Regions from separate parts of the Xanthomonas sp. WHRI 8932A genome, predicted to be linked through region 1. Evidence: predicted binding sites of a transcription regulator. Region 1 holds the regulator's gene; each other region holds the start of a gene.
What was found. Region 1 encodes FliA, which starts transcription of late flagellar genes. Its sites were predicted from a motif close to TAAAGTTTNNCNNNCNNNGGCCGATAA; they were not measured.

Region 1 (10,118 bases):
GGCAGGGCGTACACCGCTTCGCCGGCCTGCACCAATAGCGTGGGCAGGATGGCCAGGGTCAACGGCACGCGAATCATGAAGCGGCTGCCACGGCCCAGTTCGGACTGGATCTGGATCTGCCCGCTCAACTCGCGGATACGCGACTGCACCACGTCCATGCCGACGCCGCGGCCGGAGATATCGGTGACTTCGGCCTTGGTCGAAAAGCCCGGCATGAAGATCAGATGCAGACACTCGTCGGTGCTCAGACGCGCAGCTGCTTCGGCATCGATCAGGCCCTTGTTGCGGGCGATTTCACGCAGACGTTCCGGGTCGATGCCGGCGCCGTCGTCCTGGATTTCGATGCTGACGTAGTCGCCTTCCTGCTGCGCAGACAGGCGCACATGGCCGCTGCGTGGTTTGCCAGTGGCTTCGCGCAATGCCGGCGATTCGATGCCGTGGTCGATCGCATTGCGCACCAGATGCACCAGCGGGTCGGCCAAGGCTTCGACCAGATTACGATCGAGCTCGGTTTCGGCGCCGACCAGTTCCAGCTCAACTTCCTTAGACAGGGTGCGCGCAACGTCGCGGGCCACCTTGGGGAAGCGCGAGAACACCTTGCTCACCGGCTGCATGCGGGTGCGCATGACCGCGGTCTGTAGGCGGGCGGTGGCGATATCCAGCACGCTGACCGCGCGGTCGAGTTCTTCATCGCGCAGACGGGTGCGCAAGGTCTTCAACCGGTTACGCGAGAGCACCAGTTCGCCGATCAGATTGACGATGGCGTCCAGGCGCTTGGTATCCACGCGCACGGTCTGTTCGGCTTCGGCGCCACCCTTGGCGCCAGCTTTCGGTGCGGCCTTGGCGCCCGGCGCCGGCGCGGCATGGCCGTCGTCGTGCGCAGGCGCCGCAGCTGCGGCCTTGGGCGCGGCCTTGACCGCCGGCGGTCCGCTCTTGGCATCGAACTGTGCGATCAGCGACGGCGGTGCATGCGGCACGGGTTCGCCCGAGCCCATTGCATCCAGCATGGCCTGCAGATAATCCAGCGACTGCTGCGCGGCATCGAAGTGATGCGCCTGCAGCACTGCCTGGCCCGAGCGCGCCATGCCGAGGGTTTCTTCGGCGGCGTGGCACAGCTCCACCATGGGCTTGATCGCCAGAAAGCCGGCGCCGCCCTTGAGCGTGTGGAAGCCGCGGAACACCGCGTTGAGCTGGTCGGCTTCGTCTGGCGCCTGTTCCAGCGACACCAGCTGTTCGCCGAGGCGATCCAGGATTTCCTGGGCCTCGACGATGAAATCGGCAGCAATATCGTCTGGAACAGCACTCATGGTTACAACCCCAATCCGGACAGCAAATCGTCGGCGTCGTCTTGCGACACCGCGTGACGGTCCAGGCCCTTGACCGCAGGACCGGCAAGACCGCCGTCGTCTTTCTTCGGCTCGGTGCTCTTGGGCGGCAGGCCCAGCGCGCCGAAGCCTTCATGCACGCGGCGCACGATCCCGGCCACGCGGCGAATGATCTGCCCGCTGAGGTCCTGGTAGCTCTGCGCCAGCGACAGCTCGGTGAGGTTGTGGCGCATCTGGTCCATCAGCGCGCCCTGGTCCTGATTCAGACCGCCGTCGCGCAGCTTGTTGGCCAGCTCGCGGCATTCTTCGACCAGATCCAGGGTGCGATGGCTGGCCTTTTCGGTCATTTCCACCACGTGGTCCAGGCGCGAGCAGGCATCGTCCAGTTCGCCGGCTTCTTCGGGCACGGTGGGCAGCTCGCCCAGCGCCTGCCCAAGTTCGCGCGCGAGCCGGCTCAGGCCCTGCATCATCGGACGCGTGCGCAGGGCGGCGAGGTGATCGACCTCGCGCTTCCACGCAGCTTCGTCACCGCTTTCCAGTGCATCAAGCGCACCTTGCAGACGCTCGATCAACGCAGCGCGTTCGGCATTCGTCTCCACGGTGGCGTTCATCAGGCGGTCGCCGCCAGACGTTCGAACACCTTGCCCAGCTTTTCTTCCAGCGTCTGCGCGGTGAACGGCTTGATGATGTAGCCGTTGACGCCGCACTGCGCCGCTTCGATGATCTGCTCGCGCTTGGCTTCGGCGGTCACCATCATCACCGGCAGGTGCTTGAGCTTGGCGTCGGCGCGGATGTTGCGCAGCAGGTCGATGCCGGTCATGCCGGGCATGTTCCAGTCCGTCACCACGAAATCGAACGGGCCAGAGCGCAATGCAGCCAGCGCGCTGTTGCCGTCTTCGGCCTCTGCGGTATTGGTGAAGCCGAGATCTGCCAACAGATTCTTGACGATACGTCGCATCGTCGAGAAGTCGTCCACGATCAGGATCCGCATGTTCTTATTCACATCAAGCTCCTAACACGAAAAAATACGCGAAAAAATTAGTCGTCAATTTCGACACCGGCGTCGGCCAGTTCGAAGACTTTGAGGCGGCCGCGCAAACGCACTACGGCCTGGCCATGGATCTGGCAGACGCGCGACTCGCTGACACCGAGCACAGCGCCGATTTCCTTCAGGTTCAATTCCTGTTCGTAGTACAGCGACAGCACCAGCTGCTCGCGCTCTGGCAACTGGCCGATGGCCTTGCCCAGCTCGCGGCCGAATTCGCCACGCTCCATCATCTGCTGCGGGTTGGGGCCACCCTTGGCGGTGGTGTCCAGCTCGCCGTGATCTTCGATGCGCGATTCTAGGCTCAGCACCTGGCCGCGTGCGGCGTCTTCCATCAGGCGCAGGTAATCGGGCAACGGCATTTCCATCGCGGCGGCCACTTCGGTGGCGGCGGCGGCGCGGCCGGTGTTCTGCTCGATCTTGCGCACTGCGGCGGCAGCGTCGCGGGCACGGCGGTGCACCGAACGCGGCACCCAGTCGCCACGGCGAATCTCGTCGATCATCGAGCCGCGGATACGGATCGACGCATAGGTTTCGAACGAGGCGCCCTGGTCGGAGTCGTAACTGCGCGATGCTTCGATCAGGCCGATCATGCCGGCCTGGATCAGGTCGTCCACTTCCACGCTGGCCGGCAGACGCGCCGCCAGATGGTGGGCGATGCGGCGGACCAGATCGGCGTGCTGGGTCACCACGTCGTTGGCGTTATTGCGCTGCACGGCGCGGTACTGCGCGGTGGCCGTGGTTGCGGTAGCAGTGCTCATGCGGCCACTCCCCGTTGGATGATGCGTTCGACAAAGAACTCGACGTTGCCGCGCGGCACGGTGGGAGCCTGCCAGCGCGAGGTACGGCGTGCGATTTCGGCAATGGCCTGCGCCGACGGACTGGCGGGGTAGGCCTTGATGACGGGTTGCTGACGCTGTACCGACAGGCGCAACCAGTCGTCCTGCGGCACGTGGCCGAGATAGTTCAGCGACACATCGCCGAGGAATTTTTCGCAGACGCGCGAGAGCTTGTCGTACAGCAGGCGGCCTTCGTTGGGGTCGCGCACCATGTTGGCGATGATCTGCAGGCGGTCCACGCCGCGTTCGCGCGAGAGCACCTTGATCAGCGCGTAGGCGTCGGTGATCGAGGCCGGCTCGTCGCAGACCACCACCACGGTGTCCTGAGCGGCCTGGCAGAAGGTCAGCACGCTGTCGGTGATGCCGGCGGCGGTGTCGATGACCATCACGTCCAGGTCGCGTTCCAGTTCGGAGAACACATTGACCAGGCCGATGTGCTGGGCCGGAGCCAGTTCCGCCATGTGGCGGCGACCGGAGGCGGCCGGCACCACCAACACGCCGCCCGGGCCTTCGATGATCACTTCATCGAGCGTGCAGCGGCCGGCGATCAGGTCGGCCAGGGTGAACTTGGGCGAGAGTCCCAAGACCACATCCAGGTTGGCCAGGCCAAGGTCGGCATCCAGCAGCAGCGTGCGTTTGCCCATGTCGGCAAGCGCCACGGCCAGGTTGGCGGAGATGTTGGTTTTGCCCACGCCGCCCTTGCCACCGGTCACGGCAATCGTGCGCACCGGGCCCAAAGGCTCGGGACGGGTCGCCGTCAGGGGGAAGGCGTTGGTCAGCTTTGCGTATTCACGCGACTGCATGGTTGTGCTCCGGAGTACAGGGCTTATCGGCAGCGCGCCGTAAATCTTCAAGACGAAGAACGAGACTGGCGGCATTGGCGCGGTGCAGGTCGTCGGGGACCCGCTGTCCGTCAGTCACCCAGGTGATGGGCAGTTGGTGGTCGACCACCACCGACAAGGCGCTGCCGAAGCGGCCGGTCTCGTCGAGTTTGGTCAGCACCACGCCTTGGGGTTTGGCGTGGGCGAAGCGGCGCACGACCTCGTCGAGGTCGGCAAAATGGGAGTTGGCGGGCAGCACCAGCAGCGAGGTGACCTGCTGGGCGGCGCGCAGCCAGTTGAGCTGGGCAGCCAGGGCGCGGTCGCGCTGGCCCATGCCGGCGGTGTCGATCAGCACCAGCTTGTAGTCGCGCAGGCGATCCAGCAGCGCGAGCAGGCTTTCGGCGCTGTCGGCCTCGTGCACGGCGATGCCGAGCTGGCGGCCGTAGCTGTGCAGCTGCTCGCGGCCACCGACGCGCAAGGTGTCGGTGGTGACCAGGGCCACGTCGCGCGGGGCGTGCTGGGCGGCGAAGCGCTGCGCCAGCTTGGCGATGGTGGTGGTCTTGCCGGCACCGGTGGGGCCGACCAGGGCGATCACGCCGCCGCGTTCCAGCGGGTCGATCGGAGCCACCGGCAGACGCTTGGACAGCAGGCCCAGCATCAGTCCGCGGCCGCGGTGCAATTCGGTATCGGCCGGGATCTGCATGGCGACATCGCGGGTCAGGCCGGCATCGAAGCCGTAGTCGTCCATCAGCTCCAGCGCCTGCGCACGCACCGGGGAGCCACGCAGGCGCTCGTCGGTGAGGCGGTTCATTTCGCGCTCGATCATCTGACGCATCAGCGCCAGTTCGCCACGCAGCTGCTTGAGTTCTTCGTCGTTCTGCGGGACCGGCGCGGCGGCCACCGGCACCGCGGCCAGCGCGGCGGGGGCGACGACGATCGGCGGCAATGCGGCCGGCGGCAGGATCTGCGGCAGCGCGTCGTCCAGGTTGAAGTCGGCCTCGTCGTCGAATGCGTCGTCGTCCTGCCCATGCGCGGCGTAAGCCGGGGCGGCGAGGGCTGCGGCAACGACCGGGGTCGGCGCCTGCACCGGAGCGGCCTGTACGGCGGGGCGCTGCACCGGGGCGGTAGTCAAAAAGTCGGCGAACAGCTGTTCCGGCACGGCCGACAGCGCGTGTTCCTGACGCTGCACAACCGGGGCGGCGACATCCTGCACGGCCGGCATCGGCACCACGCTGCGGATCGGGGCGGCCACCGGGGCCTGACGCGGCACGCTGACCGGCTGACGCAGGGCCATCGCAGCAATCATTTCTTCGGCGGCGCTGGCAACGCGCTGGCGGTGGCTCATGCCGGTCTCGGCGGCCGGCTTGAGCGGGGCATGCACCGGAGCGGCGGGGCGGGCAGCGGCCTGCACCGGAGCCTGCTGCACGGGCGCCTGCTGCAGCGGAGCGGTGTGGGTGATCGGCGCATCGGAGCGTGCGGTTTCCAGCGCACGCTGCACGAGTTCTTCGTCGTAGTTGCTGGCAGCGACGATCTCGATGCCTTCAGCGGTACGACGGTTGGACAGGATCACTGCATCCGGGCCGTGCTCTTCACGCACCATGCGGAATGCGGTGCGCATGTCCGGGGCGACAAAGCGTTTGATCTTCATGCCACGTGCCTCCAGGAACGGGACCCGCCGGACGCCGGACGGGTGCGCGATGAATGTGGGTGTGTTGCCAGCGTCATGAGTTGCCTGTCCCGTTCGGTTGTTCCAAGTCCTGCCATCCGCCCCGCAGCGGTGGTGCTGTCTGCGGTCTCGCCAGAGCTAATGCACGCGGCGTGCCAAAACGGCGGTGTTGGGTTTTTGGCGAGTGGGTGCGGGGCGCGCGCGGTGGAGGCTGGGTACTGAGGCTGAGCCGGGCTTGCTGCGCTAAGTGGATGTTCTGATTGAATTTTTCGACGGCATTGGGTGCCGGTGCGACGGCGTCCCTGTGCTGGACGGCAGCGCAGATCGCGTGTCTTGGAGCGCATTGAACGCCCGCGCGAATCGCGACAGCGTCGCGCTCGTCATGCTTCCCAGGGTCGGTGGCATGCAATCGATTGGGATTTTGCCGAGTGGCGGATTTCCGGCGCCTGGCGTTGGCGGTTGGTAGCCGCCCTGCGGCGATTGCTGGAGGACGCGATAGAGGCTGTCAGGTTGTACCGGAGCGCCGATGCAGTCGTAGGAGCGCACCTGGGCGCGATGGGGCTGTCCCGGTAAAGCCGTCGCGCCCGGGTGCGCTCCTACGGAAAGGGGGCGACGATGTTGCTTAGTGGTAGGTCGTCGTCCGGAACACCGCGCGTTGCCGCGGTTGAGCATGCAGAGCGGCGTCAACTGCGCCTGGTCAGGGGGCACGCTGCATCGTAGGAGCGCACCTGGGCGCGATGGGGCTGTCCCGGTAACGCTGTCGCGCCCGGGTGCGCTCCTACGGAATTAGGGCGATGACGGTGTGCTTTCGAATCAGCTGATCGTGCCGACCAGCTTCAGGCGTTTGTCTTCCGGCACTTCGCTATACGCCAGCACCGACAGGCTGGGCACGCTGTGGCGGACCAGGCGGGCCAGGGCGGCGCGGACCGTGCCGGGTACCAGGACCACGGCCGGTTCGTTGCGGGCTTCCTGCTTGCCGACGCAATCGGCCAGGCTCTGGTGCAGACGCTCGGCCAGGCCGGGCTCCAGCGCCACACCGTTACCGTGGGTGGATTCCTGCAACACGCGCTCCAGCTGCGGGGCCAGCGTGAATACCGGCAGTTCGGCGGACATGCCGGCGATCTCCTGCACGATGAAGCGGCCCAGCGAGGTACGCACGGCGGCGGTGAGGGTGGCCGGGTCCTGGCTCTGCGGGGCGTGCTCGACCAGCGCTTCGACGATCTTGCGCAGTTGACGCACCGGGATCCGCTCGATCAGCAGGTTCTGCAGCACGCGCACCACCACCGACAGCGGCAGCGCCTTCGGGGTGAGGTCTTCGACCATCTTCGGCGCGGTCTTGGCCAGGGTGGCCAGCAACTGCTGCACTTCTTCGTGGCCAAGCAGTTCCGGGGCGTGTTCGCGGATCAGGTGCGACAGATGCGTAGCCACCACGGTAGCCGGGTCGACCACGGTGTAGCCCATCGATTCGGCGTAGGAGCGCTGATGCGGCTGGATCCAGGTGGCATCCAGGCCGAACGCCGGATCCTTGCCGGGAATGCCGTCCAGCTGGCCGAGCGCACCGCCCGGGTCCAGCGCCAGCTCGCGGTCGGGATAGATCTCGGCGGTCGCTACCGGCACGCCATGCACCAGCAGGCGATAGGCGTTGGCCGACAGTTCCAGGTTGTCGCGGATATGCACCGGCGGCACCAGGAAACCGATGTCCTGGGTGAGCTTGCGGCGCACGCCCTTGATGCGCGCCATCAATTCGCCGCCCTGGTGCTTGTCCACCAGCGGGATCAGCCGGTAGCCCACTTCCAGGCCCAGCGGGTCGATCGGGCGCAGTTCGTCCCAGCTCAGTTCGGCGCTGGCCTGCGCGGTGGCGGCTGCGGCGGCGGCCTTGGGGTCGCTGGCGGGGTCGCCGGTCGGGGCGACCACCAGGCTGCGCTTGTACATTTTCCAGGCGATCACGCCCAGGATCAGGCCGAGCGTCAAAAACGCGACGTTCGGCATGCCCGGCACCAGGCCGACCAGGCCCAGGATGGCGGCGGCCACCGCCAGTGCGCGGTGCTGGCCGAACACCTGGCTGATCATGGCGCCGCGCATGTCCTGCGCCCGCGAGGCGCGGGTCACCAGCAAGGCGACCGAAGACGACACCAGCAGGGCCGGCAGCTGCGCCACCAGACCGTCGCCGATCGACAGCAGGGTGTAGGTGGACGCGGCATCCACAAAGCTCATGTCGTGCTGGAACATGCCCACCGCCATGCCGCCGATGAGGTTGATGAACAGGATCATGATGGCGGCGATGGCGTCGCCGCGGATGAACTTGTTGGCACCGTCCATTGCGCCGTAGAAGTCGGCTTCTTCGCGGACCTCTTCGCGGCGGGCCTTGGCCTCCTCACGCGTCAGCAAACCGGCGTTGAGGTCGGCATCGATGGCCATCTGCTTGCCGGGCATAGCGTCCAGGATGAAGCGGGCGGTCACTTCCGACACGCGCCCGGCACCCTTGGTGATGACCACGAAGTTGATGATGGTCAGGATCGCGAACACCACGATACCCACGGCGTAGTTGCCGCCGATCACGAACTGGCCGAAGGCCTCGATCACCTTGCCGGCCGCGGCGTGGCCGTCCTGGCCGTTGATCAGGATCACGCGGCTGGAGGCGACGTTCAGCGCCAGCCGCAGCATCGTGGTCATCAGCAGCACGATCGGGAAAATGGTGAATTCCAGCGGGCGCTGCACGTAGATCACCGCCAGCAGCACCATCAGCGAGATGGCGATGTTGAAGGTGAACAGCGCGTCCAGCACCGGTGCGGCCAGCGGCACCATCAGCATGGCCAGCATGGCCATCAGCGCCAGCGGGGCGCCCAGGCCGTTGCGCAGCAACTCCATGACGCGACGGGCGTTCAGCGGGGTAGGTTGGGCGCTCATGCGCTGGCTCCCTTGCCGAACTCATCCACGTCCAGCGAAGGCAATTCCGGCATCGGGCCGCCGTTCCAGCCGCGTAACTGGTAGACGTAGGAGAGCACCTGGGCCACGACCGAATAGAGTCTCACGGGAATTTCCTTGCCGATTTGAGCTTCCCTATACAAGGCGCGTGCCAAAGGCGGTGCGGTGACGATCGCCACCCGGTGTTGTTCGCAGGCTTCGCGGATGCGGAAGGCCATTTCGTCCACGCCTTTGGCCACCACGATCGGGGCGCGCATCTTGCCGCCTTCGTACTTGAGCGCCACCGCGTAATGGGTCGGGTTCATCAGCACCACGTCGGCCTTGGGCACCGCTTCCATCATCTGGCGCTGCGACATCTGCATCTGCATCTGGCGGATGCGGCCCTTCACTTCCGGGCTGCCCTCGCTTTCTTTCATCTCGCGCTTGATCTCTTCGCGCGTCATCTTGAGCTTCCGCATCCAGTTCCACTTCTGGTACGGCGCGTCGATGGCGGCCAGCAGTACCAGCGCGCCGGCGGTGTAGAACAGCAGGCTCTTGGTGAAGTGCAGGCCGTTGCTGATCGCCTGTTCCAGCGGCTGGTTCACCAGCGAGCGCAGGCCGTGCAGGTTCTTGGAGATGCACAGCCAGGCCGCCAGGCCAACGAACAGCAGGCGCAGGATCGACTTGACCAGCTCGGCCAGGCTGTTGCTGCCCCACATGCGCTTGATCCCGCTGGCCGGGTTGAGCTTGGTGAGGTCGGGCATGATGGCCTTGCTGGAAAAATGCAGGCCGCTCATCAGCAGCGGGCCGGCCAGCCCGGCCAGCAGGCAGATGCCGATCAGCGGCAGCATCACCCACAGCAGCTGCATCAGCAGGTCGCCGAAGTGGCCGAACAGCGCCATCGGGTTCTCGCGCATCCTCGGGTCGGGGCTGAGCGCGGTCTTCATCCACACCGCCGCGCCGTCGCCGATGCCGCCGGCCAGTGCCATCAACCCGAACACGCCGGCGCCGAACACCGCTGCGGTGGACAACTCCCGCGATTGCGGGATGTTGCCCTGCTCACGTGCTTCGCGCAGGCGTTTTTCGGTGGGAAGCTCTGTACGCTCGCCGCCGTCGTCGGACTCGGACATGGAGGTGCCGGTGGGGGATCAGCCTGGTCTCATGCAAGCGGCGTTCCAGTTTCGGAGCGGGAATCGGGATTGGGGAATCGAAAAAAGCAGTGGCCGCGCGTTGAGCTGCTGGAGGGTTGTGGCGACGGTGAGGGGCGAGGGCAGCCCGTCGGTCTACAAAAGCGCGGCTAACAAACTGCGTGACGTCACTCTAGTGCAGGCCGGCTGATCTGCTACTTGGCTGCAGTGTCCTTGCCTGCCCACTATCGCAGGACACGCTGCAAGTACGTCCATGTAAGAGCGGCTAACAAAACGTAGCGAGCAGTCGTCAGGTGGGTGTGGACGGCGCGGAGGAGCCGGAGTGTACGGGTGGTACATGCCGATTCCGAGCACCGGCCGCGCCCGCCTG
Region 2 (10,118 bases), on a different contig from region 1:
GCTGGAAGCCATGCCCGACGGCGTGGTGGCCTGCGGCACCGACGGCCTGCTGCGCGAGTTCAACAACGCCGCTAGGCAATGGCATGGCACCGACCTCCGCGTGCTGCCACCGGCGCAATGGGCGCAGCATTTCGATCTGTACAGCGCAGACGGCAACGCTCTGCTGCCCACCGAGGCCATTCCGCTGCTGCGTGCCTGGCGCGGCGAGCACGTGCGCAATGCCGAACTGGTGATCCGTGCCAACGGTCAGCCTCCGCGCAGCGTGCTATGCAATGCAGACCCGGTGGTCGGCGATAAGGGTACTGCGTTGGGCGCGGTGTGCGTGATGCACGACATCACCCAACTCCGGGGTGCGTCGGCGGCCTTGTCTGCCGAGCGCGCGCGGCTGCAGGCGCTGGTGGATGCCTCGCAGGACGTGGCGATAATCGCCTTCGACCCGCAGGGGCGCATCGAGCTGTTCAATCCCGGTGCCGAACAACTGCTGGGCTACGCGGCCGACGAAGTGCTGGGCATCTGCCCGTCGCGGTTCCATCTGCAGGCCGAGCTGGAGCGCCACATGGCCACATTGGCGTTGTCGCCGCCGGCATATGTGGAACTGGCTGCGGCCGCTGCCGGCAATGTGCTGACCGAAGAACTGTGGACGCTGGTGCGCAAGGACGGCGAGCTGCGCCGAGTGCGGCTGTGCTTCAACGTCATCCACGATGCGCAGCAAGGCCTGGCCGGGTATCTGGCCATGGCCATCGACGTCACCGCCGAATTGCAGGCGCAGGCTGCCGCGCAGCTGGCCGCCGAACGCTTCACCGGCGCCTTCGAAACCGCGCCGCAGGGCATGGCCATCGTCTCGCTGGAGGGCGCCTGGCGCGACGTCAATCCGTCCTTGTGCGGCATCCTCGGTTACCCGCGCGAGCAATTGCTGCGTACGACCTTCCAGCAGATCACCCACCCGGACGATCTGGAAATGGACCTGCAACTGGTGCAGGAACTCATCGCCGGCAAGCGCGATAGTTACAGCCTGGCCAAGCGTTACATCAGCCAGCAAGGCGCGGTGATCTGGGCGCAGTTGTCGGTGTCGTTGGTGCGCGACGGCAGCGGTGCACCGGTGCATTTTGTCTCGCAGATCCAGGACGTCACCGAGCGCCATGTCGCCGCCGAACGTCTGGCAGAAAGCGAAGCGCGGCTACGCGCGATCAGCGATGCCACACCCGCGCTGGTCAGCCAGTTCGATGCCAGCCAGCGCTGCCTGTTCGCCAACGAAGCGCACCGCGATTGGCTGGGCGCGGAGCCGGCCAGCCTGGTCGGCGCGCCGATCACGCATCTGCTCGGCGCGTCGCTCAGCGCGACCGCACGCACCGCATTGGCGCAGGTGGCCGACGGGCAACGCGCCAGTTTCGAGCATGTGTTGCATGTGGGTGGCAGCGCACGCGATGTGGAGATCACCCTGGTACCGGAAACCCGACGCCTGCTGGACGGTGCGCAAGGGTTTTTCCTGATGGCGCAGGACGTCACCGCGCACAAGACATTGCACCGCCTGATGCACGAGCGTGCCACCCGCGATGCGCTGACTGGCCTGCCCAATCGGCATGCCTGGACCGAGGCATTGCAGACCGCCGTGCTGCAGGCGCATCGGTTGCAGCGCGCGGTGGCGGTGATGTTTCTGGATCTGGATGGCTTCAAACGCATTAACGACACCTACGGCCACCGCGCCGGCGATGCGGTGCTGGTGGAATTCGGCCATTGCCTGCAGCGCGCGGTGGAAGGCCGTTACCTGGTGGCGCGTCTGGCCGGCGACGAATTCGTGGTGTTGCTGGACAATCTGCAGACGCCCGATGCCGACTGCGCCCGGGTTGCCGAGCGCATCCGCCACGCAGCGTCCGCTGGCGCCCTGTTCGGCGAGCAGCGGCTACCGATCCAACCCAGCATCGGCATCGCCTGGCAGCACGGCGACCAGGTTGAGGCGGCAAGCCTGATGCATGCCGCAGACAAAGCGATGTATGCCGCAAAGAATGCGCGCTTCAGCAAGGATGCAGCGATGAACGGCCGCGAGGCTGCGCGTTGAGGTAAACGGCAACCGCGGTTCCTTTATCGACCGATGTGGCACCCTCACCCCAACCCCTCTCCCTGTGGGAGAGGGGCTTGAACAGCGAAGCGTGTTGCGCTGTTCCTTCTCCCCTCGAGAGAAGGTGCCCGAAGGGCGAGTGAGGGGGCGTCAGCGAAGCGCAACCGCAAGCCATCCCGCTTACTACGCGGCTTGCTTGACGTAGTGGCATTGCATTACCACGCGGCCTGCTCCAGGCGGTGGTGTCGCATCATCATTCGGCTAATCGAAGTGATAGCGCTGCATCGCTAGGCAGCCTGTTCGACGCGGTAGCGCTGCATTGACGCAGAATGCGCCGGAGTTGATTCATTGAGTGCCGATGCCCATCTGATGATGTGACATGTATCGACCTCTGGGTTGATGATGCACGTGTGCTGATTGGCAATGCGCATCTTTGTTTGTCGACGTATATCGGCCGATGGGGCACCCTCACCCCAACCCCTCTCCCGGTGGGAGAGGGGCTTGAACAGCGAAGCGTGTTGCGCTGTTCCTTCGCCCCTCGGGAGAAGGTGCCCGAAGGGCGGATGAGGGTGCGTTGCGCGAAGCGCACCCGCACACGCTATTCCGTTTGCTACGCCGCTTGCCCGACGCCGTGGCGCTGCATCGACGCAGGCTGCGCCGGTGCCAGTTGGAACACGGCCACCGCGCGCGTCAGGTCCGCTGCCTGATCTTCCAGGCTGCGCGCCGCCGCAGTGGCTTCTTCCACCAGCGCTGCGTTCTGCTGGGTCATCTCATCCAGCTGCATCACCGTGGTGCTGACCTGTTCGATCCCGGCGCTCTGCTCGGTGCTGGCGGCGGTGATCTCGGCCATGATCTCGGTCACGCGCTTCACCGAACTGACCACCTCGGTCATGGTGCTGCCGGCCTGCTGCACCAGCGCCGAGCCTTGCTCCACCTTTTCCACCGAGTCGGAAATCAGCTGTTTGATTTCCTTGGCCGCACCGGCCGAGCGCTGCGCCAAGGCACGGACCTCGGTTGCGACCACCGCAAAGCCGCGGCCTTGTTCGCCGGCGCGCGCCGCTTCCACCGCCGCATTCAAGGCCAGGATATTGGTCTGGAAGGCGATGCCATCGATGACGCCAATGATGTCGGAAATGCGTGCCGACGATTGCGTGATCGCCTGCATGGTGGTGACCACTTGCTGCACCACGCGGCCGCCGCTTTCGGCGACATCGCCGGTGCCCTTGACCAGTTGATTGGCCTGGCGCGCGTTGTCTGCATTCTGGCGCACGGTAGAGGTCAATTCTTCCATCGATGCTGCGGTTTCTTCCAGGTTTGCGGCCTGATGTTCGGTGCGCGTGGACAGGTCGGTGTTGCCGCTGGCGATTTCGCCGGCCGCGGTATTGATCATCTCGGCCGAATGTTGGATGCCTTGCACGATGCTGGTGAGCTGGATCGCGGTGCGGTTGGCGGCATCGGCCAAGCGGCCAAAGGCACCTTCGTAATGCGATTCCACCCGCTGCGACAGATCGCCGTCGGCAATGGCGGCCATGATGCGGCCCACATCGTCCAGACCGGCATCGGCCTGCTGCATCAGACGGTTCAAGGCCTGCACCATTTCCGCAAACGCAAACTGATAGCGCGACTGCTCGCCGCGTGCGGAAAAATCGCCACGCGCGGCGGCGTCGGCCAGACGTGCGATGTCGCTGTTGATCGCCGACAGATTGCTCTTCACCGTATCCAGCGCTTCGTGCAATGCCGCGCGCTGGCCGGGCAGGCGGCGCATGTCGCGGCGCAGATCGCCACGGCCGTATTCGCTCATCACATCCATCGCCTCGTTGATGGCGTCCAGATGTTCGAACACCACCGTGTTCACGCCATGCGCCAGGCTGCCGTAGTCGCCGGGGAAATCCTCCGGGATGCGGTGCGCGATGTTCTCGCCCTGCTGCAGGCGGATCATGGTCTGCATCTCGCCGTTGAAGCGCTGCAGCTGGTTCTGCATCTGCTGCATGCTGTGCATCAACTGCCCGGTTTCATCGCGCGATTCCACCCGGATGTCGTTGTCGAAGCGGCCGGAGGCAATCGCCTCGGCGGTGCGTGAAGCGGCACGCAACGGTGCGGCCATCGCCGAGGCGATCAACCAGCACAGGCCGATCACCATCGCCACCAGGGCGCCGCCGATCAAGGTCAGCGTCCGCGTAAAGCCCCACGCCTGCACCTGGATGTCTTCGGCGTACACGCCCATCACCAGCACCCAGTTCCAGGCCGGAAATGTCTTGGCATAGCTGATCTTGGGCAGTTGTTCTTTCTTGCCCGGCTTGGGCGCGTCGTAATAGCTGAAGCCATCGCCGCTGTCGATGGCGGTCTTGATGTCGCGATACACATACTGCCCTGCATCGCTCTTGTAATCGGACATGTCGGTGCCGACCGGGCGCTTGGGATGCATCAGGATGCGCATCTGCGGGTCGACGATGAAAAAGTAATCCACGCCATCGTTGGTGCGCATGTCGGCCAGCGTCGTGCGTGCCGCTTCTTTTGCCTGATCTGCGGTCAGCTCGCCGGCTTTGACCTTGTCGGCGTAATGCTGCATCACGGTGAGGCCCATCTCGACCTCGGTCCTGACGCTGAGTTTGCGCGCCTCGACCAGATCCAGATATTGCAGGCGCGCCGCGGCAACGGCCAGTAGGATCACGCCCACCGTCAACAGTGTGCACAACAGGACGAACTTGCGGGTCAGCGGGAGATTGGCAACATGGCGACGCAACAGGGAGACAACGGGCATGGCAACAGCATCCAGAACGCGCCGCGCAGGGCGCTATGTCATGGATAACGGCTGATTCACATGCGGGTTGAATACTGATTGCGGCAGCGTCTGCTTATAAAAACCGCAGCGCCCATGCAACGTAGGAGCGCACCTGGGCGCGATGCGGCGTTACCGATAAGGCCTCATCGCGCCCAGGTGCGCTCCTACCAAAGGCCTGCTGTCTTTAGACAGATCGCAGGCACCACATGTCGATCAACTTGCTTGGTCGACATGTCGCGGCGTATCGCAATCTCCTGAACATCCAGGCGGACCGTCGCGCGATACGACGGCGGCCACGCAACGCGCGGCCGCCTTTCACATCAGCTTGCTGCGCAGAAGCCGAACTCGGCCGTTGCACCGGCGGCCAGCGTGCGGTTGAAATCCACACCGCTTGCGCGCAGGGTGCTGCCGCTCTGCGACCACACCACATTCCAGGCGTTGTTGACCGTGCCGGTCACCGGCACCGTCACCGACCAGGTGCCGCTGCCGGTACCGGTGTTGGTGACCTGCACGCGGTTGCACGCGCCGCCGCTCCAGCTGCTGTCCACGATGACCTTGGTGCTGAAGGTGCCAGTGCCAGTGCCCGGGGTCGGCGTGGGCGTAGGAGTCGGAGTGGGTGTCGGAGTGGGTGTCGGAGTGGGCGTGGGCGTTGGGGTTGGTGTAGGCGTCGGCGTGGTGCTGCCCACGGTGCCCCACAACGTGCGCAGCAGCGTCATCTTGTCCTGGCGCACCGTGGTCCAGTCGTCGCGCAGGATGCCGCCGGTATCGCCGCTGTTGGGGTTCCACGACCAGTAGAAGCCTTCGTTGATGCCCTTGCTGCGCAGGTACTTCACCAGCGCGTCCTGCCACACCTTGTCGCGCGCATCGCCTTCGCCGTACTTGCCGCCGAACTCGCCCAGCAGCAGCGCGTACTTGCCGGCAAACTGGCCGAAATGACGGTCCCAGATGGCCGGCATGTTGTTGGGGAAGTTGCTGTCGTTGAAGTACGACTGCACATAGACGTCCGGGCCGTACACATGCGGTGCCAGCAGCAGACGGTTGGCCGGAATGTTCAACGGGGTGCAGGCCAGCGGCTGCAGGTTGCCGCCCCAGTAGATGCCGCCGTTGGTCGAGCACACCGGGTTATCGGTGATGCCTTCCACCGCGATGATCCACTTCGGCGCCACTGCCAGCACGGCGGCCGAACCGCGCTCGGCGGCCTTGTTCCAGTCGGTAGCGGCGTTGCCGGTGCCCCAGGTGGCGGCGCCATGCGGCTCGTTCTTCAGATCCAGTCCGAGCACGTACGGCACGTTCTTGTAGCGGTTGGCCACAAAGCGCAGATCGGCCAGCCACTGCGCTTCGGTGTAGGAGCCGGTGTACCAGAGCTCGGAAATGCCGGCGCAATCGGGGGTGTGGTGATCCAGCAGCACGTACATGCCGCGCGCGTTGAATTCGTTGATCACCTTGTCGAGGATCTGCAGCGAGGTCAGGCCCTGCAGGTCGGCGTTGCGGCTGTAATCGATGCTGGTCGGCATGGTGTCGCTGCGCAGCGTGGCCGGGCAGAACGGCAGGCGCACGGCATTGAAGCCCAGGCCTTGCATCTGATTGATCATCTCTTTCCAGTTGCGCGCCCACAGGCCATGCATGACATGGTTGCCGGTTTCGAAGCCAAACACGTTGACGCCCTTGAGCTGCACCACCTTGCCGCTGTCGTCGACAACCCGGTTGTTGCTGATGGAATAGCTGAACGCCGGGGCGGCGGCCAAGGCCAGCGCGGTGGCCAGTGCGAGCGTACTTGCGGTCCTGAAAATGGACATGGTGATCTCCCTAGATAACCGAACTCGACACCCGAGCGCGGTGAGGGGGGCATCTTGGTCTGCGTCCGCGTCGCGCGGCGTGATCGCAGCCACAGAAAGGCGCATTGGCGCACAGATCACAGGTGGGCTGCGGGCGCGGTCGCTTTCCCGCACACTATCGTCGCTGCGCACTGTCCGCAGGCTGTCCTTTTTGTCCCCGGAGTGTCCCCCAATGTCTTTCCTGCGTGCCGAACTGGCGCAATGGCGCGCTTCACCTGCGCGCGAACTGATGGCCGGTGCGGTCGCAACATTTGCCCTGATTCCCGAAGTGATTGCGTTCGCCTTCGTGGCGGGCGTCGACCCGCAAGTCGGCCTGTTCGCGTCCTTCGTTATCGGTATCGTGATTGCATTTTGCGGTGGACGCCCGGCGATGATTTCTGCCGCGGCCGGATCGGTAGCGCTGGTGGCCGCACCGCTGGTGGCGGCACACGGGCTGCCGTATCTGTTGGCGGCCGGGCTGCTGGCCGGAGCGGTGCAAATCCTGTTCGGGCTGCTGCGCTTAGGCGTGCTGATGCGTTTTGTCAGCAGCTCGGTGCGCACCGGGTTTGTCAATGCGCTGGCGGTGCTGATCTTCGCCGCACAGCTGCCGCATCTGCTGGGCGCCAACCTCACCAGCTGGGTGATGCTCGGTGTTGGCCTGGCGATCATCTACGGGCTGCCGCGCTTGCGCGTGCCCGGCCTGTCGGCGATTCCCTCGCCGCTGTTGTGCATCCTGCTGCTGACCATCGCCGGCAGCGCCCTGCACCTGCCGCTGAAGACCGTGGCCGATCTGGGCAAGCTGCCCAATGCGCTGCCCTTCCTGCAATGGCCGGCCGTGCCGATGACGTTGGAAACCCTGCGCATCATCGCGTTGCCGGCGTTGGCCATCGCCATGGTGGGTCTGCTCGAATCGATGATGACCGCGCGGGTGGTCGACGAACTCACCGATACCCCCAGCAACAAGAACCGCGAGTGCACCGGGCTGGGCATCGCCAATACGGCCGCCAGCCTGTTCGGCGGCATTGCCGGCTGCGGCATGATCGGCCAGACCGTTGGCAACGTGAAGTACGGCGGCCGTGGCCGGCTGTCGACGTTGTTCGCCGGCGTGTTTCTGCTGATCCTGATGGTGTTGCTCAAGCCGTGGGTATCGCAGGTGCCGGTGGTGGCATTGGTGGCGATCATGGTGATGGTGTCGGCCGAGACCTTCGACTGGCGTTCGCTGCGCACCGTGGTCACCCATCCGCGTACCTCCAGCGTGGTGATGTTGGCTACCGTGGCGGTGACCCTGGCTACCCACAATCTGGCTGCCGGCGTAGCGGTGGGCGTGGTGCTGAGCGGGGTGTTCTTTACCTTCAAGGTGGCCGGGCTGCTGCAGATCGCGCACAGCGATGGCGCAGATGGCGTGCGCACCTACAACGTGCGCGGGCAGGTGTTCTTCGCCTCGGCCGATGTGTTCATCGACGCCTTCGACGCGCGCGAGGTGCCTGGCCGCGGCGTGGTGATCGACGTGAGCCGCGCGCATTTCTGGGACATCACCGCCGTGGCGGCGTTGGACAAGGTGGTGCAGCGGCTGCGGCATCACGACCTGGACGTACAGGTCAAGGGCCTGAATGCCGGCAGCCGCCGGCTGATGCAACGGCATGCGCTGGGCGAAGACGCGCTGGAATCCGCGCTGCCCTGAGCATTCCAGGGCAGCCGCCCCCAGCGGTGTCGCGGGCGGGCGTGTCCGCTGCCAGGCGGCGGCTGGCCGCGCGCTGAGCCTTGGCGGCCGCCGACCTCAAGTTTGCGGGTGGGGCGCCGATGAACCGGCATCCTGATTGCCGGTCGTTGTCGTGAAGCCTGCGCATTGCCACTCCAGTTGTCCGCCAGCCCGCCGTGTCCGGCAAGGCGGGCCTGCGTCTGCATCTGCGTACCGGCCGAGCCGCCAATGAGCGCCACGCCGTTGCTGGAACGGATGGTGGACATGACCGCCATCCGCGATGCCGATCTGCTCGATCTGAGCCTGTTGCGCACCATGCGCGAGCTCTGCACCGCCGAAGAGCTGTCGCTGCTGCGCATCGCCCCGGATGGCCGCACCATGGCCGAAACCCGCCTGCACGACGACGGCCGCTTGTCGTTGACGGTGGCTGAGCTCAAGGATGCGCAGATGCGCGCCCAGCTGGTCGACGTGCATGGCCCCGGCGATGTGGTGCACCTGCACCAGGATGGCCAGGCGCTATTGGTCTATCCGATGATGGAAGCGCGCGGTATCCGCACCTGCCTGCGGGTGGGCGGTGCACGCGCGCCCGGTGCCGCCGAACAGGCGATGCTGCAGGGCTTTGCACGCTTCTTCCAGAATTACCGCAGCCTGCTCGACGATGCGCAGCGCGACGCGTTGACCGGCCTGCGCAATCGCAAGACCTTCGACGATGTGATCCTGCGGCTGTTCGCAGGCGGGGCAGAGACGCCGGCAAACGAAAGCGTCTGGCTGGGCATCGTGGATATCGATCATTTCAAGCGTGTCAACGACACGTTCGGTCATCTGTATGGCGACGAAGTGCTGTTGCTGGTCGCGCAATTGATGCAGCGCGCGTTCCGTCAGGACGATCTGCTGTTCCGCTTCGGCGGCGAAGAATTCGTGATCGTGCTGCGTGGCGTGGAGCGCGATGTTGCGATCAGCCTGTTCGAGCGGTTTCGTCTTGCCGTTGCCGAGCATGTGTTCCCGCAGGTCGGGCAGGTCACGCTCAGCACCGGCATCGTGGAGCTGACGCACGGCCGCTTGATCAGCCAGCAGCTGGACGAAGCGGACAAGGCGCTGTATTGGGCCAAGCAGCACGGCCGCAATCGCGCCGTGGTGTACGCCGAGCTGATCGCCAGCGGGCAATTGCTGCAGACCATGCAACAGACCGGCAGCGTGGACCTGTTTTAAGCGCGCGCATCGCCCTCGTCCTACCGCGTGTCGACGTGCCGACAGCCGGTCCGGCGCAGCGCGGCCATCGCAGGCGCCAATCCCGCGGCATGCCGCCGCTTGCACGCGCGGGTGGCTACACTCCAGGGCTGTCTGATATCTGGGGTATGCAATGAAGCGACTTGCCGTGGGACTTTTGGCAATGGCGGTCTCGACCGCAGTGATGGCGCAGGCGCCGACGTTCGATGGCGCGCGCATCTCGCGCGACGTCAAGGAGCTGGCCTCCGATGCCTACGAAGGCCGCGGCCCGGCCACTGCCGGCGAAGAAAAAACCATCGCCTACCTGAGCAAGCAATTTGCCGACGCGGGCCTGCAGCCTGGCGGCGATCTCAAAGATGGCAAGCGCCTGTGGACCCAGGCGGTGCCGTTGCGCCGCGCCGATATCGTCGGTGCACCGACGCTTGCGCTGGCCAATGCCGGCAAGCCGCAGGCGCTGACGCAAGGCAAGGAGATCGCTATCCGCGCTGCGCTGGATGGTTCGTCCAAGGTCGACATCGCCAACGCGCCGCTGGTGTTCGT
Region 3 (10,118 bases), on a different contig from region 1:
CATACTCGCCCTGGCCGCGCAGGCAGTAGCGCTTGAGATACGGCTGCGGAATGCCGTCGATGCGTTGCAATGCGTAATGCCCGGTGCGCGCCTTGGCCAGCACGCGCGTGCTGATGTCGGTACCGACCACCTCGAACGGGCGGCCTTGCAGCGTATCGTCCAGCACCATCGCCATGCTGTAGGCCTCTTCGCCGCTGGAACTGGCCGCACTCCAGCAACGGAACGGCAGCCCGCCGCGGTGCTCGCCGGCCAGTTTGCGTAGCAGGTCGAAGTGCTTGGGCTCGCGGAAGAAATAGGTTTCGTTGGTGGTGAGCAGATCGATCGCGGTCTGGATTTCCTCGCGGTCCTGGCGGCTTTCCAGCAACTGCAGATACTGCGTGTAGTTACTGAACTGATGTTCGCGCAGACGCTTGCCCAGGCGGCCGCACAACATGGCCTTTTTGCCCGACGAAATGCTGATGCCGGCGGCTTCGAAGATGAAACGCTGGAAGCGCCCGAACTCTTGTTCGGTGATGGCGGTGGCGGTATTCATCGGCTCAGGCCACATCCGCATCGCTGGGGAGCATGTTGTCGCTCAATCGGGCGATGCGCACGGCATGTTCGCGCCACCAGTCCGACAGCATCGGCCCAGGCATCGGCGACCCCATCAAATAGCCTTGCGCCAGGTCGCAGCCCAGCTCGCGCAGCAGGCGCCAGTCATCCGGGGTTTCCACGCCTTCGGCCACGGCGGTCAGGTCCAGGCGGTGGGCCAGTTCCAGCGTGGATTCGAGCACGGTGCGCTGGCTGCGGCTACGATGCGCGGCCTGCACGAAGCTGCGGTCCAGTTTGAGTTCGGTGAACGGGATGCTGGCCAGACGTTGCAGCGACGAGAAGCCGGTGCCGTAATCGTCGATGGACAATCCGAAGCCATGCAGGCGCAGGCGCGCGAGCATGCTCAATGCATTGGCCGGCTCCACGATGGCGCTTTCGGTGAGTTCCAGCACCAGGTCCGCCGGGCGCAAGCCGTTGTCGCTCAGCTTGGCGCACAGTTGTTCGAGAAAATCCTCTTCGCCGAGAAGCCGGGGCGACAGGTTCAATGCCAGGGTCAACTGAAAGCCTTCGCTGCGCCAATCCACCAGCTGCGCAATCGCCTTGTCGATCACCTGTTGGGTCAGGGCGTGGATCAAGCCTTCGCGCTCTGCCAGTGGAATGAAGCGGTCCGGCCCGATCATGTCGCCTTGCGGGCGACGCCAGCGCGCCAGTGCTTCCACCCCGCGCAAGCGGCCGTCTTTCAGATCGAGTTTGGGTTGATACGCCACGCGGATTTCGCCGCGCCGCATCGCGCGATCCAGCCGCGAGGCCGCCGCGCCGCCGCTGGACATCAACGGCGAAACTGCCGTTTGCACGAAGGTCGGCACACTGGCGCTGGATTCGGGCTCGCATTCCAGCACGGTGGCCAGGTCCTGCAGGTTCATCGGTTTTTCGATGCCGCCCAACACACGCACGCCGGCGCTACGGCTGAGCTGCATCACTGCATCGATCAGGGCACCGCCGCGTTGCGACACCACCACCACCGGCACGTTGTGCTGGCCGCGCGCCAGCGCATCGAGCAGTTGCACACCGTCCATGCCCGGCATTTCCAGGTCGACCAACAACAGCGAGGGCGCGTTGGCGTGGACTAGCCAGGCCAACGCAGCGTGACCATCCACGGCACCATCGACCGTGCTGGCGCCGAGCTGGCGGCACAAGGCCATGGCGTGTTCGCGTTGCACCACGCTGTCGTCGACCACCAGCACCGGGCCGGTGAGCGTGCAGTTGCAGGAGAGAAGGGCGGGGCGCATGGGAATCCTTGCGTGCATGCGGAAGTCAGGCCGCCAGCGGGGCGGCGGGGAGCTGGGCGAGCGCATCGCGGCCCAGCACGGCATCGGCATCGAGCAGGATCACGAAACGCTCACCAATCTTGCCCATGGCCTGGATGAAATCGCGTGCGATGCCGGCACCGAAACTGGGCGGCTCGACGATATCGGCCGGTGCGATCTCCAGCACTTCGCTGACCGCATCCACCAGCAACCCGAGCACCAGGTGCGCATCGCCCTGCGCAATCTCCACGATCACGATGCAGCTGCGTTTGGTGATCGCGCTGGCGTCGCGGCCGAAGCGCTGCTGCAGATCCACCACCGGCACGACTGCGCCGCGCAGATTGATCACCCCGCGCAGCGCAGGCGGCATCATCGGTACGTCGGTGGGCGTGCGGTATTCGATGATCTCCTTGATCCCGAGGATGCCCAGGCCGAACATGTCCCCGCCCAATAAAAAGGTCAGGTATTGCTGCGGTGCCGTCGGCGACGGTGCGGTGCTGCTGGCGGTGTTGTGCGCTTGCATGGTGTGCACCTCAGAAGCTGGCGAACTGCGACTCGTCGATGGCATCGGCGGTTGCCGCCAGCATGCCGATCTGACGCACGTTGGTCCGTCTTGCCGGTGCACTGAGCGCCGTGGAGTGGCTGGCCTGCACCACGCGGCGCGGGCCGCTCTTGCTGCCTGAGCCAGCGCTGCGGCCGCCCGTGCCCAGCCGGAAGAAGCCCATCAGCTGCTGCAACTGCTCGGCCTGCGCGCTCATTTCCTCGGAGGTGGCGGCCAGTTCTTCGGCATTGGCAGCGGCCGACTGCGTGGTCTGGTTCAACTGACCCACCGCCGTGTTGATCTGGCTGACGCCGGCGGTCTGTTCTTCGGAGGCTGCAGCGATTTCCTGCACCAGGTCGGAGGTGCGGCGGATCGACGGCACCATTTCACCCAAGACGCGGCCGGCGCTTTCCGCCAACTCGACGCTGGAGCCGGCCACTTCGCCGATCTCGTGCGCGGCGATCTGGCTACGCTCGGCCAGCTTGCGCACTTCCGCAGCCACCACCGCAAAGCCCTTGCCATGCTCGCCGGCACGCGCCGCTTCGATGGCCGCGTTGAGCGCGAGCAGATTGGTCTGATAGGCGATGTCGTCGATGATGCCGATCTTCTTGGCGATGTCCTTCATCGCTACCACGGTGGCGCGCACGGTGTCGCCACCGTCGGCCGCTTCGCTGGCGGCCTTGGCGGCCATGCTGTCGGTGACGCGGGCGTTCTCTGTGTTCTGTGCGATGGAGGCGGTCATCTGCTCCAGCGAGGCGCTGGTCTCTTCCACGCCTGCGGCCTGTTCGCTGGCGGCCTGTGCAAGCGCTTGCGCGGTGGCGCTCACTTGCTCGGAAGCGCTGGCCAGATTTTCGGCGTTGCGGTTGACCTCATCGACGATCTCGGTCAAGCGGGTCATGGTGGTGTTGACGTAGCGCTGCATGTCGGCGAATGCGCCTTCGTAGCGACCTTCCACGGTGTGGGTGAGGTCGCCGTCGGCCATCGCGCCCATGACCTGGATGACTTCGGAAATGCTGCGCAGATTGCTGCGCGCGCGCTCCACGGTGTCGTTGATGAAGGCCTTCTTGCCAGGCAGTTGCGCCAGCGGCGCATCGAAGTTGCCGCGGCCGAATTCGGCCACCACCCCCATCGCCAACTTCTTGACCGCGATATGTGCGCCAACCATCTCGTTGATGCCGGTGGCCATGCTGCGGAAATCGCCATCGAAGCGGGTGCTGTCGATGACCACATCGATATCGCCGGCTTCGTGTTCGGCCGACATGTGGTTGATCTCGGCGATCAGTCCGGTGAGGTTGCCGCGCACCTGATCGATGGTGTCGTTGATGAAGCGCTTCTTGCCCGGCAGCAACGGCAGTTGTGCGGTGAAGTTGCCGCGGCCGAACTCGCCGACGCAGGCGATGGCCTGCTTCTTGACCGCGATGTGGCCAGCCACCATCGCATTGATGCCTTCGGCCATGCGACGGAAGTCGCCAGTGAAGCGCTGCGTGTCGATCACCACGTCGATATCGCCGGCATCGTGTTCCACCGACATGCGGTTGACCTCGGCGACCATGCCGGTGAGGTTGCCGCGGATCTGGTCCACCACCTCGTTGATGAAGGCTTTCTTGCCAGGCAGGCGTTCCAGCTCGGCGGCAAAGTTGCCGCGGCCGAATTCGGCCACGCAGGCCATCGCCTGCTTTTTCACCGTGATATGGCTGGCGACCATGCGATTGATGCCATCGCCCATGGTGCGGAAGTCGCCGTCGAAGCGCGCCACATCGATGCGTGCGTCGATTTCGCCGGCATCGTGTTCGCGCGAGACACGATTGATCTCGTCGTTGACGTGGCGGATGCCGCTTTGCACTTTACGCAAGCCGCGCAGCACGTCGCCGGCATGCTCGTCGCGTGTCTGCGGCAGGGCGACATCGAAGTTGCCACGCGAGAAGGCGTCCAGCGTGGTGGTGGCCAGGTCCAGCGCGCCGCTGGCGATGCGGATCGCCCACATCAGCAGTGCACCGCTGATGAGTGCTGCAACGATGCTGGCGCCGAGCAGGGCTGCATGCGACAGCGTCAGCGCAAAGCCGGCGACGATCACGAGGACGGGCAGGGCCACCGCAAGTGCGGCGGTGAACCATAACTGGGTGGCGATCGGAAGACGGTGTGACATGGCGAGAGTTCCTGGGGTCAGGTAACAACGAACGAGGCGGGTTGTAAGGAGCGAAACTGCGGATGCTCAGGCCGCCAGCGCGTCCTGGTTGGGATGCAACTGCTGAATCAGGCTGGGCACATCCAGAATCAGCGCGACATCGCCGCTGCCCAGGATGCTGGAGCCACTGATGCCTTTGACCTGTGCGAACACCTTGGACAACGGCTTGATCACGGTCTGCCATTCGCCCAGCAAGGTGTCCACGACCAGGCCGAAGCGTTGTGCGCCCTGGCGGATCACCACGATGCTTTCGCGTGCCGGCGTTCTGCCGCCGAGGGCGAACAGTTCACGCAGGCGCACATACGGCAGCACGCTGCCGCGCAGGTCGATGTAGTCGCTGGCGTAGTCGGGCGTGAACTCCACGCATTCCTCCACCACATCCAGCGGCACCACGAACACGGATTTGCCCACGCCCACCTGGAAGCCGTTGATGATGGCCAGCGTCAGCGGCAGTCGCACCGAGATGGTGGTGCCCAGCCCGGCAGCGCTGTCGATCTCGACCGTGCCGCGCAGGGCGGTGATGTTGCGTTTGACCACGTCCATGCCGACGCCGCGGCCGGACAGGTTGGTGACCTTTTCTGCGGTGGAAAAGCCCGGTTCGAAGATCATCGCGAACACTTCGCGGTCGCTGAGCTGGCGGCCGGGTTCGATCAGGCCGCGCTCGAGCGCCTTGGCCAGGATGCGGTCGCGGTTCAAACCGCCGCCGTCGTCGGTGATCTGGATGACGATGCTGCCGGAGTCGTGATACGCGTTGAGGCCCACGGTGCCGCGTGCGGGTTTGCCGTGTGCCACGCGCACGTCCGCCGGCTCGATGCCGTGGTCCATCGCGTTGCGCACCAGATGCGTCAGTGGGTCGCCGATCTTTTCCACCACCGACTTGTCCAGTTCGGTGTCTTCGCCGGCCACCACCAGCGCAATGTCCTTGCCGAGTTCGCGCGCCACATCGTGCACCACACGCTGGAAGCGGCTGAAGGTGCCGCCGATCTTGACCATGCGTAGCTGCAGCGCGCTTTCGCGCACGTCTTCTACCAGGCCGGCCAGGATTGAAGCCGATTCCAGCAGTTGCGCATCGCCGGTGCGCTGCGCATTGGCATTGGTGCTGCTGACCGCAATGATGAGTTCGCCGACCAGATCGATCATGCGATCTAGCTTGTCGGCATCCACACGGATCGAGCGCGCATCGTTGTTGCGTCCGCCCGCATCGGGCGCGGTGCGGGCCGGCGCCGATGCGGCGTTGGGCACGGCGGCAAGTACGCTGACCGGCACCGCGACAACCACCGGCTCGCTGATCAGCAGCGTGGCGGTGTCGGCTGGTGCAGGCACTGCGGCGATATCCAGATCGCAATCGTCGCGGACGAATTCGAACACCTCTTCGATTGCGGCGCGGTCGGCATCGCTGCGTAGCAGGATCTGGAAACCGAGGTAATTGGCTTCCGGGTCGAGGTCTTCGAACTTTGGCAATTGGCTGTAGTCGGTGCCGATCGACTCTACCGACCCGAGGCCGCGCAGATTGCGGATCAGCTTGAGCGGCGAGTTGCCGAAGCGCAGTGCGTCGGCGAAAAGTTTGAGCGAGATGCGCCAGTAACCGCTCTGTTTTTCAGGCGTGCTGTACTGGATGGCGGCAGCGGTGACGCCGCAGGCGCTGCTTTGCAGATAGGTCTGCAGCTGCGCCAATAGCGGTTCGGCTTCGGCAGCCAGCGCATCCGCATCGGCATGGCTGGGGTCGGCGGCAGTCTCCACCAGTGCATGGATATGATCGCAGCACACCAGCAGCAGCCCGATCAGTTCCGAGCTCAACGTCAGCGCTTCATCGCGCACCAGATCGAGCACGCTTTCCACCACATGGGTGAAGCCGACCAGCTGCGGCAGATCGAATAATCCGCCCGAGCCCTTGATGGTGTGCGCGGCACGGAAGATCGCATTGACCGCATCCGGCGACGACTCGCCACGCTCGGCTTCGAGCAGATGCCGTTCCATGTCTTCGAGCAGGTCCCGGCTCTCGGCCAGGAAGGTCTGCATCAGCTGGTTCATGTCCATGCGCGCGTCACCCGTCCGTTAGTGAATCTGTTCGCCGAGGCCGGCAACCGCATGCGGGTACAGCGCTTCGAGCAGGCCGAGCAGTTCGATCACATCGACCACCGCACGGCTGGAATCGGTCAGCGAAAACGGCCGTCCATCGGCCTGGATCGCCTGCTTGGTGGCCAGCAGCAATTGCAGGCCGGTGGTGTCGATTTCGCTCACTGCCGCCAGATCCAGATGCACTCCACCCGGATGCGCCAACGCCGGCTGCAACAGCGGCTTGAGTTCGGCGGCGCGACGAATCGTCATCTCGCCCTCAAGGGCAAGCGTCAACGGCGCGGGCAGATCGGGAGATGGAGTGTTCATGGGTGCCTCAAGCGATGGCGCACGTTGGGTGCGATGACGCGGGGAGAAGGTCGCGGTGACATGGATCTGCGTGGCGTGCTCTGCACACAGGGTCATGCCGGTCTATGCAGGTATCGGCGCCTAGCTGGAATATTTAGGCCAAATTCAGTCGAATGACGTAAATGTGAAATCTTCTAGCAGTTCTGAAATTAACTGCTCAGGTTTGTCGCAAGCAGGCTCATAAGGCGTTTGTCCTGGACAGTCCCGGGACAACGTGCGCGTGTTTCAAACACGGCGGAGCAGTGCGCATCGAGCAAGGGCAAGGGCTGCGAGCCCGTTGCGTGTGACGCAGATTGGCGCGATATCGAAGATGTCTCGCGCGCACGCCATGCACACAGGTGGTGCTCACCTGCGTGCATGGCGTGTGGTGCTGTCGAGTCTGTTGCGACGCCGTCAAACGCGGCCTTGCGCTTCAGCCCGGTGTCAGTGCGGCCAGCAAACCGCGTGCGGCGTTGAAGCGGTCTGCGCCTTCGGGCATCGGCAACTTGATGCGCAGTTTGTCCGGGCCATCCATGGTGTAGATCTTCGGCTGCTTCTGGATCATCTGGATGACGGTCATCGGGTCGATCGACGGCTTGGCTTCGAACACCAGACGCCCGCCGTTTTCGCCCAGATCCAGCTTGCGGATCCCCAACGCATTGGCCTGCAGCTTGAGCTCGGCAATCGCGAACAGGTGCTTGACCGGATCCGGCAGCAAGCCGAAGCGGTCGATCATCTCCACCTGCAATTCGCGCAAGGCATCGGTGTCGCGTGCACTGGAAATGCGCTTGTACAACGTCAGGCGCGTATGCACATCGGGCAGGTAATCCTCGGGAATCAGCGAGGCCACGTGCAGCTCCACTTCGGCGCCGCGCGCTTCTTCGCCGGCATCCAGATCGGGCAGTTTGCCTTGGCGAATACTGCGCACCGCGCGCTCCAGCAGCTCGGTGTACAGACTGAAACCGACCTCGGCCATCTGGCCGCTCTGGTCTTCGCCGAGCAACTCGCCGGCGCCGCGAATTTCAAGATCGTGCGTGGCCAGCGTAAAGCCTGCACCCAGCTCGTCCATCGAAGCGATGGCTTCCAGACGTTTTTCTGCATCGGAGGTCATCGAGCGCCGGTCCGGCACCACCAGGTACGCATAGGCGCGGTGATGCGAACGGCCCACGCGGCCGCGCAGCTGATGCAACTGCGCAAGACCGAAGCGATCGGCGCGGTTGATGATGATGGTGTTGGCGTTGGGAATGTCGATGCCCGATTCAATGATCGTGGTCGACAACAGCACGTTGAAGCGCTGCTTCTGGAAATCCAGCATCACCCGTTCCAGCTCGCGCTCGGGCATCTGCCCGTGCGCGATGCCGATGCGCGCTTCCGGCACCAGCTCGGACAGATCGCGTTGCATGCGCACGATGCTTTCCACATCGTTATGCAGGAAGTACAGCTGACCGCCACGGCTGAGCTCGCGCTGGAATGCTTCGCGCAGCAGCGTGTTGTCCCAGGCGGTGATGAAGGTTTGCACCGCTAGCCGGTTGGGCGGCGGGGTGGCGATGATGGACAGATCGCGCAAGCCGGCCATGGCCATGTTGAGCGTGCGCGGGATCGGCGTGGCGGTGAGCGTGAGCAGATGCACGTTGGCGCGCATCGCCTTGAGCGCTTCTTTTTGCCGCACACCGAACCGTTGTTCCTCGTCGACCACGACCAGGCCCAGGTCCTTGAACTTCACATCCGGCTGCAACAAGCGGTGCGTGCCGATGATGACGTCGATATCGCCACTGGCGACCTTCTCCAGCTCGGCCTTGATTTCCTTGGTGCTCTTGAAGCGCGACAGCACTTCCACCTTCATCGGGTAATCGGCAAAGCGGTCGCGGAAATTGCGGTAATGCTGTTCGGCCAACAGGGTGGTCGGCACCAGTACGGCGACCTGCTTGCCGGCACTGGCCGCAGCAAATGCCGCGCGCACCGCGACCTCGGTCTTGCCGAAACCGACATCGCCGCAGACCACGCGGTCCATCGGCTGGCTGCTGCCCAGATCGCGCAGCGTGGCGTCGATGGCGGCAAGCTGGTCGGTGGTCTCTTCGAACGGGAACCCGGCTGCAAACGGCTCGTACATCGCACGGTCCACCTGCAGCGCCAGGCCTGCGCGCGCGCGGCGGCGGGCCTGGATTTCCAGCAGTTCGGCAGCCACGTCGCGCACCTTCTCGGCGGCTCTGCGCTTGGCCTTGGTCCATTGCTCGCCGCCCAGCGAATGCAGCGGCGCGGTCTCGGCCGATGCACCGGAGTAACGGCTGATCAGATGCAACTGCGCCACCGGCACATACAGCCGGTCGCCCTTGGCGTATTCGATTTCCAGAAATTCGCCGGGCATGCCGCCGGCATCGAGCACGATCAGCCCGCGGTAGCGGCCCACACCGTGATCCTCGTGCACGATCGGCGCGCCTTCGGACAGCTCGCCCAGGTCGCGAATGATCGCTTCCGGCTCACGCCCGACCCGGCGCGTACGGCGCGGTTGGTTGGCCCGCTCGGGAAACAGCTGGCGCTCGGTCAGTACCGCAATCTGCGGGTCGTCCAGCGCAAAACCGTCTTCCAGCGCTGCCACCGTGATGCCGAAACGCAGCTTGGTCGCCGCCAGGAAGGCCGGCACATCGGCCACGACATCCGGCTTGAGCTGGGCGGCGGCCAGCACTTCCATCAAGGCTTCGCGGCGGCCGGCCGAATCGGCGGCGACCAGCACACGGCCCGGGTAGTGGCTCAGGAACGAGGCCAGTGCCTGGCCAGCCGGCGCGTCTTTTGCGGCAACCGGCAACGGCGGCAACGGTTGGTCGCCGAGCGCGGCGGCCTCGTCGATGCGCGCATGGTCGCTGGCCCACACCTCGATACGCGCCAGCTTGTTGAGCCGCTCGCGCAGCGCATCCGGCGATTGATACAACTCCTCCGGCGGCAGCAGTGGGCGTTCCACATCGTGGCGGCGCTGTTCGTAGCGATTCTGCGCCTGCGCCCAGAACGTATCGGCTGCGTTGGACACGCCAGTAGCGATCAACGGTAGCGCGCGCTTGTCCAGATAATCGAACAGCGTGGCAGTCTTGGCGAAGAACATCGGCAGGTAGTACTCGACCCCCGACGGCGCCAGACCCGATTTGAGATCCTGATACAA

Region 2: VC212_RS04290 (GGDEF domain-containing protein) is a predicted target of FliA. The motif match lies at 8,430-8,456, and genes of this name have one in related genera.
Region 3: VC212_RS10750 (STAS domain-containing protein) is a predicted target of FliA. The motif match lies at 7,060-7,086, and genes of this name have one in related genera.

What each region holds. Positions count from the first base shown of each region.
Region 1 is NZ_JAYGQQ010000007.1:343,689-353,806, forward strand. It holds gene VC212_RS13700 (chemotaxis protein CheA) at 1-1,307, opposite strand, end outside; gene VC212_RS13705 (protein phosphatase CheZ) at 1,310-1,936, opposite strand; gene cheY (chemotaxis response regulator CheY) at 1,936-2,328, opposite strand; gene VC212_RS13715 (RNA polymerase sigma factor FliA) at 2,364-3,131, opposite strand; gene VC212_RS13720 (MinD/ParA family protein) at 3,128-4,012, opposite strand; gene flhF (flagellar biosynthesis protein FlhF) at 3,999-5,678, opposite strand; gene flhA (flagellar biosynthesis protein FlhA) at 6,510-8,603, opposite strand; gene flhB (flagellar biosynthesis protein FlhB) at 8,600-9,730, opposite strand; RNA gene VC212_RS13740 (sX9 sRNA) at 10,012-10,087, opposite strand.
Region 2 is NZ_JAYGQQ010000002.1:329,591-339,708, forward strand. It holds gene VC212_RS04270 (PAS domain S-box protein) at 1-2,056, shown strand, start outside; gene VC212_RS04275 (methyl-accepting chemotaxis protein) at 2,667-4,799, opposite strand; gene VC212_RS04280 (cellulase family glycosylhydrolase) at 5,159-6,634, opposite strand; gene VC212_RS04285 (SulP family inorganic anion transporter) at 6,846-8,333, shown strand; gene VC212_RS04290 (GGDEF domain-containing protein) at 8,580-9,560, shown strand; gene VC212_RS04295 (M28 family metallopeptidase) at 9,712-10,118, shown strand, end outside.
Region 3 is NZ_JAYGQQ010000005.1:365,422-375,539, forward strand. It holds gene VC212_RS10725 (protein-glutamate O-methyltransferase CheR) at 1-532, opposite strand, end outside; gene VC212_RS10730 (EAL domain-containing response regulator) at 537-1,820, opposite strand; gene VC212_RS10735 (chemotaxis protein CheW) at 1,846-2,361, opposite strand; gene VC212_RS10740 (methyl-accepting chemotaxis protein) at 2,372-4,525, opposite strand; gene VC212_RS10745 (chemotaxis protein CheA) at 4,592-6,601, opposite strand; gene VC212_RS10750 (STAS domain-containing protein) at 6,620-6,949, opposite strand; gene mfd (transcription-repair coupling factor) at 7,401-10,118, opposite strand, start outside.